Regions from separate parts of the Roseateles sp. GW823-FHT07B05 genome, predicted to be linked through region 1. Evidence: predicted binding sites of a transcription regulator. Region 1 holds the regulator's gene; each other region holds the start of a gene.

The links. The regulator sigma-54, encoded in region 1, starts transcription at its own class of promoters, with help from an activator protein. The targets are predictions, from matches to a motif close to TGGCANGNAANCTGCTTT.
Region 2: the regulator sigma-54 is predicted to act here: its motif matches at 1,290-1,307, upstream of AC1Q7O_RS06640 (PEP-CTERM sorting domain-containing protein).
Region 3: the regulator sigma-54 is predicted to act here: its motif matches at 1,423-1,440, upstream of AC1Q7O_RS17495 (circularly permuted type 2 ATP-grasp protein).

What each region holds. Positions count from the first base shown of each region.
Region 1 is NZ_JBXAGX010000003.1:163,447-166,720, forward strand. It holds gene AC1Q7O_RS08900 (DUF4148 domain-containing protein) at 1-173, opposite strand, end outside; gene AC1Q7O_RS08905 (AraC family transcriptional regulator) at 298-1,134, shown strand; gene AC1Q7O_RS08910 (RNA polymerase factor sigma-54) at 1,198-2,691, opposite strand; gene lptB (LPS export ABC transporter ATP-binding protein) at 2,846-3,274, opposite strand, start outside.
Region 2 is NZ_JBXAGX010000002.1:533,331-536,604, forward strand. It holds gene AC1Q7O_RS06630 (ThiF family adenylyltransferase) at 1-4, opposite strand, end outside; gene AC1Q7O_RS06635 (nitroreductase family protein) at 120-1,268, shown strand; gene AC1Q7O_RS06640 (PEP-CTERM sorting domain-containing protein) at 1,373-2,131, shown strand; gene AC1Q7O_RS06645 (GNAT family N-acetyltransferase) at 2,427-3,274, opposite strand, start outside.
Region 3 is NZ_JBXAGX010000008.1:5,988-9,261, forward strand. It holds gene AC1Q7O_RS17495 (circularly permuted type 2 ATP-grasp protein) at 1-1,400, opposite strand, end outside; gene AC1Q7O_RS17500 (TonB-dependent receptor) at 1,567-3,274, opposite strand, start outside.

The DNA of each region.
Region 1 (3,274 bases):
TTCAGCTCGGCCAGCACCTCGGCGCGCGACACGGTGGACTGCACGCTGACGCTGTAGCCCGACTCGGGGTCGGACACGAAGGATTGCGCCTGGGCGGACGCGCCGGCCGTGACGGCAGCGGCGGCGAACAGCAGTTGGAGGACGGCGCGGTTGAAGCTGGGTTGGCGGGTCATGGCAGGCTCCTGGAAGGTGTCGGTGGGGGCGTTGGATCTGTCTTGCGACAGGGATGAACTGTGCCGACGATGGGTGTACCTGAGATGCCATAAAGTACGTTTAACTTTGCATCTGGTACCGATCATGGCCGACCGACTTGCCGCGCTGTTCACGCACTTCGCCGTGCGCGCCGAGACCTTCCAGACCGGCGCGCTGTGCGGCGTCAACAGCCTGGTGCCACAGGCCGGGCGCGGCCAGCTGCACCTGATCCGGTCGGGCGATGTGGCCGTCCACCATGACGGCGTGCCCGAGCCGCTGCGCATCACCGAGCCCAGCCTGCTGCTCTACCCGCGCCCGCTGGCCCACCGCTTCGTGACGGACCCGGCGTGCGGTGCCGAGTTCCTGTGCGCCCACATGGCCTTCGACGGCGGTGCCGGCCATCCCATCGCCGCGGCGCTGCCGGCCTGGGTGTGCCTGCCGCTGGCGTCGGTGCCCGGCTGCGCGCCGGTGCTGGCGCAGCTGTTCGCCGAGGCCGAGGCGACGTATTGCGGCCGCCAGCTGATGCTGGACCGGCTGTTCGAGGTGCTGCTGATCTGGGTGCTGCGCGAGCTGATGGCGCAGGGCCGGGTCGAGTCCGGCATGCTGGCCGGGCTGTCGCACCCGAAGCTGCGCGGCGCGCTGGTGGCCATGCACGAGGCGCCGCAGCGCGACTGGCCGCTGGAGGAGCTGGCGGCGGCGGCGGGCATGTCGCGCACCGTGTTCGCCAACAGCTTCCGCGATGTCGTCGGCTGTACGCCGGGCGTCTACCTGCAGCGCTGGCGCATCGGTCTGGCGCAGAAAGGGCTGCGCGAGGGCCGCTCGCTCAAGCACATCGCGATGGACGTGGGCTACGGCGGCGAGGCGGCGCTGTCACGCGCGTTCCGCGCGCACACGGGGCAGTCGCCGCGGGAGTGGCGCAAGGCGGAGCTGCCGCAGGATTGAGCGGTCAGGAGAGCCGCCGCACCGACATCTCGCGCAGCGACTGGAGCAAGGCCAGCGCCTCGTTCACAACGCCTTGCGCAGATTCGCCGGCGCGATCTTCATGCCTTCGCGGTACTTGGCCACCGTGCGGCGGGCGCACTGGATGCCCTGTTCCTCCAGCATCGCCGCGAGCGCGCTGTCGGACAGCGGCTTCTTGATGTCCTCGGCCGCGACGAACTGCTTGATCAGCGCGCGCACCGCGGTGCTGGACGCCTCGCCGCCGGCCTCGGTGCTCAGCCCCGAGCCGAAGAAGTACTTCAGCTCGAAGGTGCCCCAGGACGTGGCCATGTACTTGGCCGTCGTCACGCGCGAGATGGTGGACTCGTGCAGGCCCAGCTCGTCGGCGATTTCGCGCAGCACCAGCGGCTTCATGGCCAGCTCGCCGTGCGTGAAGAAGCCGCGCTGGCGCTCCACGATGGCCTGGCTGACGCGCAGGATGGTGTCGAAGCGCTGCTGGATGTTCTTGATGAACCAGCGCGCCTCCTGCAGCTGCCCGCCCAGCGGCGAGTTGCTGATGCCGCCGCGCGTGGCGCGCAGCGCGTTCGCGTACAGCTCGTTGATGCGCAGCTTGGGTGCCACCTCGGGGTTCAGCATGACGCGGAACTCGCGGCCCACCTTGCGCACGATGACGTCGGGCACGATGGCCGCAGCCGCGCTTTGCGCGAAGCGGCGGCCCGGCTTGGGCTCCAGCCGCGTGATGAGGCCTTGCGCCTCGCGCAGCAAGGCCTCGTCGGCGCCGGTCTCGGCCATCAGCCGGCGCATGTCGCGGCGGGCCAGCAGCTCCAGATGACTCTTGCAGATCAGCAGGGCGATGGCCTGCGCCGGGCTCTTGGGCCGGGCGCGCAGCTGCAGCACCAGGCATTCGGACAGGTCGCGCGCGCCGATGCCGGCCGGGTCCAGGCTCTGCAGCAGGCGCAGCGCGATGCGCAGGTGGTCCAGCAGCTCGTCGCGGTCCTCGGGGTCGTCGCCGGCCAGCGCGGTGGCGATGTCCTCCAGCGGGTCTTCGAGGTAGCCGTCCTCGTTCAGCGACTCGATGACGACGTGCAGCGCCGCGCGGTCGGCGGCCGACAGGCTCAGGCCGGCCAGCTGCTGTGCCAGGTGCTCGGCCAGCGTCGTCTCGGCGGACTCCTGGCTCTCGCGCTCGCCGTCGTCGTCGCCGCTGGACGGGCTGCTGCTGGGCAGCTCACGGATGCCGTCGAAGTCGTCGCGCTCGGTGCCGTTCTCCCAGTCCTCGCGCTCGGTGCCGCCGAAGTCCTCGCCGCTGAGCTCGGCAGACTCCCCGCCCTCGGACTCCCCGGCCGACGCCTCCGTGCCGGCCTCGGCCGGCGCATTGGTGGCCAGCTCCGGCGCGCTGACGGTGAACTCTTCCTCGGCCTCCAGCAGCGGGTTGGCGGCCAGCATCTGCTCGACCTCCTGGTGCAGCTCCAGCGTCGACAGCTGCAGCAGCCGGATGGACTGCTGCAACTGGGGCGTCAGCGCCAAGTGCTGACTGAGGCGGACCTGGAGGGTCTGTTTCATGGTGTGACCCGCGGACCGGCGCCGGGCCGCTCCCAAGCCGGCCCGCAGGCGATGTGCGAGCGGCTCAATGCCGTGAGCATCGCCGTCCCCTCGGGGGACCGACCGGAATCGCGCGCGTTCAGCGCCGCGAGGATGGGCGAGGGGCTCACCATCCCTACATCCGGAAATGCTCGCCGAGGTACACCTTCCGCACATCGGCGTTGGCGACGATCTCGTCCGGCGTGCCTTCGGCCAGCACGGCACCCTCGCTGATGATGTAGGCGCGGTCGCAGATGCCCAGCGTCTCGCGGACGTTGTGGTCCGTGATGAGCACGCCGATGCCGCGGGCCTTCAGGAAGCCGATGATGCGCTGGATCTCCAGCACGGCGATGGGGTCCACGCCGGCGAACGGCTCGTCCAGCAGGATGAAACGCGGCTGCGTGGCCAGCGCCCGGGCGATCTCGACGCGGCGGCGCTCGCCGCCCGACAGTGCCGGCGCCGGGCTGTCACGCAGGCCGTCGATGGACAGGTCGTGCAGCAGGCCGTTCAGCAGCTCGTCGATGCGGCCCTTGGACAGCGCCTTGCCGCGCTCGTCCTGCTGCAG
Region 2 (3,274 bases), on a different contig from region 1:
TCATCACCGAATCCCTGTAGCGAAGATCTCACGCAAGCCCACCGCGTCGACACAAATCCGTCGGCAGGCCGTAACGCTCACCCACAATCTGCCGCACACAAAAAGCAAGGCCACGCACCATGAGCCAGACGCCTGACATTCACAAGATTCTTGACCTTGCTCGCTGGGCACCAAGCGGCGACAACACGCAGCCCTGGCGTTTCCAGATCGAAGGGCCTTGGCATGTCGTGGTGCATGGCTTTGATACCCGCGAGCATTGTGTCTACGACCTGGATGGCCATCCAAGCCAGATATCCATGGGCGCCTTGATCGAAACGGCAGCGATCGCCGCATCCACTCAGGGCTTGACGCTTGAAGCCATCCGCCGAGCGGATACACCAGAGCATCGGCCTCTTGTGGATCTCCGGTTCTCCCCGTCCACAAACGTACAGCCTGACCACCTGGCCGCCTCCATCCAGAATCGCAGCGTCCAACGCAGGCCACTCAGCACACGTCCGCTGCAGCCGGAAGAACTGGCGGCGCTGGCGGCTTCGGTCGGCCCGCACCACCGCGTTGCGTGGATGGAAAGCTTTTCTGCACGACTGCGCGTGGCCCGCATGCTATTTCATTCGGCCAAGCTGCGGCTGATCATGCGCGAGGCTTACGAGGTACATCGAGACATCATCGAATGGAACGCGCGCTACAGCGAAACCCGCGTTCCGGATCAAGCGCTCGGGGCCGACGCTGTCACCACCAAGCTGATGCGGTTCGCGATGACCTCGTGGGAACGAATCGATTTCATGAATCGCTACCTCGCCGGCACGGTCGCACCACGCATCCAACTGGATTTCATCCCCGGCCTCGCCTGCGCGAGCCACTTCGCCATCCAAGCAGAACGAGCGCCGCGCGGCATCGATGACTACATCGCCGCCGGACGGGCGATGCAGAGGTTCTGGCTCACGGCAACATCACTGGGCATCCAGTTGCAGCCGGAGATCACACCGCTGGTTTTCGCAAGATACGCACGCGAGCGGCGACACTTCTCCAAACTGCCCGCCGCCGCGGGCTACGCCCAGCAAATCGAGGCGCGGTTAGCGACATTGCTCGGCGGCGCCCCGGTCGCCGAACGCACCGTGTTCATGGGCCGCGTAGGCAAAGGGGCTGCCGCATCAGCGCGTTCGCTCCGCCGCCCGCTGGATGAGCTGATGTTGACGCCGGGGTCCAATGCACTGTCGGGAAGCTTTACACCCAGCACCCCAGCCACCCAGATAAAAACCACAAGTCATTGATAATAAAAGAGTTTTCCAATCTGGCACGGCTTCTGCTTTAAATGCATCGACTAGGCCTCGGTCCCTACCGAACAGTGTTTCAACGTGTCATTGGAGCGAATCAAATGAACAAGCTTCTCAAACTGGCAGTCGCCGCAGCATCTGCAGCCCTCTGCTTCACCGCCCAAGCCGGCGCCGTGCTGGATGACTTCAGCCAAGCGCAGACCAAGATCCAGACGGACGTCAACAACTCCGGCGAGATCTGGGGTACGTCCTCCTTCTCCAGCAGCATCCTTGGCGGCTATCGCGATATCTCGATCGAGAAGCTGACCGGTGCGAACAACAACGACGTCGGCACCGTGAGCGCCGTGGTCGCCCAAGGCATCTACTCGTTCAGCACCGAAGCTGACGTCTACGCGGTCGGCAAGATCGTCTGGGACGGCATCAATGATGCGTCCACTGGTGTCAACAAGAACACCGGCCTGGGCAACCAGGACCTGGCCGTTGGCGCCAATGCGTTCCAACTGACCGTCGTGTCCGCCGACCTCGGCTTCCCGTTCCAGATCGACGTCTACACCTCGGCCACGCAGTTCTCGTCGTTCCGCACGACCGCCCTCGGCCCGGGTACCTTCCAGATCCCGTTCGTCTGCTTCCTCGTGAACGTCTGCCCGTCGGCAACGCTGACCACGGGTGGTGGCGGTGCTGACTTCTCGAAGATCAACGCCATCGTCGCAACGGTGAACGTTGCCGGCTCGACCAACTCGGTCGACCTGCGCCTCGACAACGTGGTGACCGTGCCGGAACCGGCGTCGCTGGGCCTGGTCGGCGCCGCGATCCTGGGCCTGGGCCTGGTTCGCCGCCGCAGCAGCAAGGCTGCCAAGTAATCGGCAGTTTCCTGCTGGTTAGAGAAAGGGCCCTTCGGGGCCCTTTTTTACGTCTGTGTCAGCCACCAACTCCGACGTCTTCATTGCACGGGAGGGGGCGACCACATGGGGCGGAATGCTCCGACACAACGAACTGGCTCAATACCGCAGTCACGCTGTGGTATCGAGTTCCACTTCCCGCATGAAATCAGAGCAGTGCCCCACAACCACTCGCTGAGCTGTGCTCATGGCGACCTAGAACTAAATGGGCTGAGGCTCACCAAAGAGCGTTCAGCCCGATTTCGAGAACAGTCGCCTACTGCAGAAGGTCCCCGGAAGTCCGCCCGACTTCCAGCGCGGCCACGCAACGCCGCCAGGCGAGATCGGGCTCATCCAGCCTGAAACCGAAGAAGGTTCCTTGGTCAGTCTGCCTTCGGCGAGCGACACGCACTTCGACGACAGACCGCTCATCCTTGCCCAGATCTACAACGGCGTGTCCAACGACGTCGCCAGACGGCAGGTCCAGACCCGATTCAGCCTGGAAGCCCATCAAGGACAGCTCGATCACATTGACCACGAACGTGCGCCCGCCATCAGGTGTGTCGAAACTGACGGACGCCGGGCATCGGATGGAGTACCGCTGGTGTTGCCGCAAGGGGTGACCCTCGATGACGGAACTCTCCAGCAACGGCAGCACCGAGCGGTATTCCGGCAACGTGTTGTAGATGGACCAGAGCAGGGACTTCTTGCGGTCATCCATGCTGTCGAAGACCTTGGTCTTGACGTTGAAGAAGTAGTCCAGCAGTTCCGGCGTCATCACCGGGTCGTTGGTGGTGAAGTACCGCCTGGCCGGCAGCTTGATGTTCGGCAGCTGATGCTGGAAGAAGTAGTGGTGCAGGTTCTTCCGCGCCGGCCGGCCGCGGTAGCCGACTTTGAAAATCTCGCCCGCGTACTTCAGGTCCAACTCGGCGCCGATGGCCGGAGCGCCGTTGGCGAAGTCGTAGTTGTCGACCACCTTCTCCTGCAGGCGGCCGAAGAACAGCAGCGCTTCATACAGCTCCACCTTCTCCGGGTTCACGGCAATCACGATATGCCGGGTATCAAAGTACTCCGTGCAGTACTGGTGCATGAACTTCATCAACGGAAACAGGATCGCGCCGCCGG
Region 3 (3,274 bases), on a different contig from region 1:
CCCTGGCTGCTGTTGACCACGAGAGAACCTTCCTTCAACGCCACGCGCGTGAGCCCGCCCGGCACCATGCGCACGCTGGACCCCGACAGCACGAAGGGTCGCAGATCAATGTGACGGGGCGCGATGCCCGATTCGACGAAGGTCGGGCAGGTGGACAGCGACAGCGTCGGCTGTGCGATGTAGTTGCCCGGGTTGGCGACCAGCCGCTCGCGGAAGGCCTCGATCTCGGCCTTCGTCGCGGCCGGGCCGACGAGCATGCCGTAGCCGCCCGCGCCGTGCACCTCCTTCACCACCAGCTCGGACAGATGCGCCAGCGTGTAAGCCAGGTCGTCCTTCTCGCGGCACACATAGGTGGGCACGTTCTGCAGGACGGGCTTCTCGCCGAGGTAGAACTCCACCATCTTCGGCACGTAGGGGTAGATCGACTTGTCGTCCGCGATGCCCGTGCCGATGGCGTTGGACAGCGTCACCTTGCCGGCCTTGTAGGCGTCCACCAGGCCGGCGCAGCCCAGCTGCGAATCGGCGCGGAACACCTGCGGGTCGAGGAAGTCGTCGTCCAGCCGGCGGTAGATGACGTCCACGCGCTTGGGGCCACGCGTCGTGCGCATGTAGACGAAGCCGCCGTCGACGAACAGGTCCTGCCCTTCCACCAGCTCCACGCCCATCTGCTGGGCCAGGAAGGCGTGCTCGAAGTAGGCCGAGTTGTACATGCCTGGCGTCAGCACGACGACCGTCGGGTCCGACACGCCGGACGGCGCCACGCTGCGCAGCGTGTCCAGCAGCAGGTCGGGGTAATGCGCCACCGGCGCGATGCGGTGGTTGACGAACAGCTCCGGGAAGAGCCGCATCATCATCTTGCGGTTCTCCAGCATGTAGCTCACGCCGCTGGGCACGCGCAGGTTGTCCTCCAGCACGTAGTAGTCGCCGCTGCCGTCGGCATTGCCGGCGCGCACGATGTCGACACCGGCGATGTGGCTGTAGACATTGCCCGGCACGTCCACGCCCATCATCTCCTTGCGGAACTGGGCGTTGTTCAGGATCTCGTCGGCGGGCACGATGCCGGCCTTCAGGATCTCCTGGTCGTGATAGACGTCGTGGATGAAGCGGTTCAGCGCCGTCACGCGCTGCGCCAGGCCGGCCTGCATGGACGTCCACTCGGACGCCGGGATGACCCGCGGGATCAGGTCGAACGGGATCAGCCGCTCGGTGCCTTCGCCCGAGTCCTTGTCCCCGTAGACCGCAAAGGTGATGCCCACGCGGCGGAAGATCAGCTCCGCCTGTTCGCGCCGTTCGCGCATCAGCGACTCGGGCTGCTCGGCCAGCCAGCGGGCGTAGGCCTCGTAGTGGGCGCGGGTGGCGTTGCCCCCCGCGGCTTTCATTTCATCGAAGGCGGTCTGCATCGTTGCTCCTCTCGCAGGCACCGACGCAAATTCCGCGCCACCCGGGTGGGCGGCTTCTGGTGCACCCGTGCACTGCCTCGGTGCAGGGTGCCCGAAGCCACGGCACCGAGGCACCAGAGTTAACCCGTCATGGCCCGCCCGGGTCGCCCCGGGCGCACCGCAGCGGTCAGAAGCGGATCTGCAGACCGGTGCTGGCGGAGCGGCCCGGCTGCGGCGCCAGCTCGCGGATCGTGGGCACCGCGGTGGCGTTGTAGGCCAGCTTGTTGCCCAGGTTGTCCAGCTTCAGGTACCAGAGCGCGTCCACGCCGTCCCAGCGCAGCTGGCGGGCCAGGCTGAGCCGCACGGTGCCGTAGCCGGCCGTGGCGGTGTCGAACTGCGCCACGCGTGTCTGCCGCGCCGCGCCGCGCCACTCGACCTTGCCGGACCAGTCGCCCCACTTGCCCTCCAGCCCCAGCATCGCGCGCAGCGGCGCCAGCCGCGGCAGCGGCTCGCCCGTCGTGCGGTTGTCGCCGCGCACGGCATCCAGCTGGGCCAGCACCGCGACGGCCGGGTGAGCCTGCCAGCGGCCCTCCAGCTCCACGCCGCGCAGCCGTGCCGGCACGGCCTGGAAGGCGTAGACCGGCACGGCCTCGCCGTCGTTGTCCGCAGTCTCGCCGGTGGCCTGCAGCGCGATGTAGTTCGAGAAGCGCGTCTCGTAGACGTTCACGTGCACATGGCTGCCGTCGCCCTCCCACTTCAGGCCCACGTCCAGGCCCTTGGACTTCTCCAGGCCCAGCCCGGCGTCGCCGCGTTCGAACGCCGCGCTGGCCACGTGCAGGCCATTGGCGAACAGCTCGTAGTAGGCCGGCGCGCGCTGCGTGCGGTTCAGGTTGGCGCTCAGGCTCCAGGCGCTGTCCAGCGGCAGCACGCCGCCCAGCGCCAGGCTCAGCGGGCGGAAACGCCGGGACACCGGCGCGCCGAAGCGGTCGCCGCCGTCCGAGTCCACCGTCACGCGCTCGGTGCGCGCCCCGGCCGACCAGTCCACGCCGGCCAGCCGCGCCTGCTCCAGCAGGAACACGCCGGTGCTGCGCGTGCGCGTGCTGGGCACGAAGGCCTCCTCGCCCAGCGCCGAGAAGTCCAGCGACTCGGTCTGCAGGCCGACGAGGCCCTTCACCGGGCCGAGCGCCGCATGCTCCACCTCCAGCCGGCCGTCCGTGCCGGTGCTCTTGAAGGTCGTGCCGACGTCGGCGCCCTCCATCTCCACGTGCTCGTAGCGGTTGCGGCTGAGCTGCCAGCTGACGCGGCGCACCGGCCCGTCGGCGGTGGCCCACTCGCCGGCCGTGGCCAGGCGCTGGCGCTGCATGCGGATGGTCACGTCGGCCTCGGCCGTGGTGCCGTAGTCGGTGTGGAAGTCGTCCACCGACACGCCGGCATAGCCGCCCTGGAAGAACACCGAGCCGCCCACCGCGCCGCCATGGCTGCGCGCGGCGGAGTTGCGCACGCTGGTGCGGCTCTCGGCGCCGTCGTCGGTGGGGCTGCTGAAGCGCGGCGTGCGCTGGTCGCCGGCGTCGCGGCCGGCCAGATCCACGTGCCAGCCAAAGCCCGACTGGGCCGAGCCGCTGCCGCCGTCCAGCACGACGGCGCCGCTCTTGTCGTTGCTGGCGCCGCCCAGCCGCACCTCGGCCGCACCGCTCAGGCCCGGCGTGAAGCTGCGCGGGATGCGGTTGTCCAGCGTGTTGACGACGCCGCCCACCGCGTTGCCGCCGTACAGCAGCGCCGCGGCACCGCGCAGCACCTCGACCTTGTCGATGACCAGCGGGTCGATGGCCACGCCGTGGTCGAAGCTGAGGTTGGACGCATCCACCGACGCGCCCGAGTTGTTCAGGATGCGCACG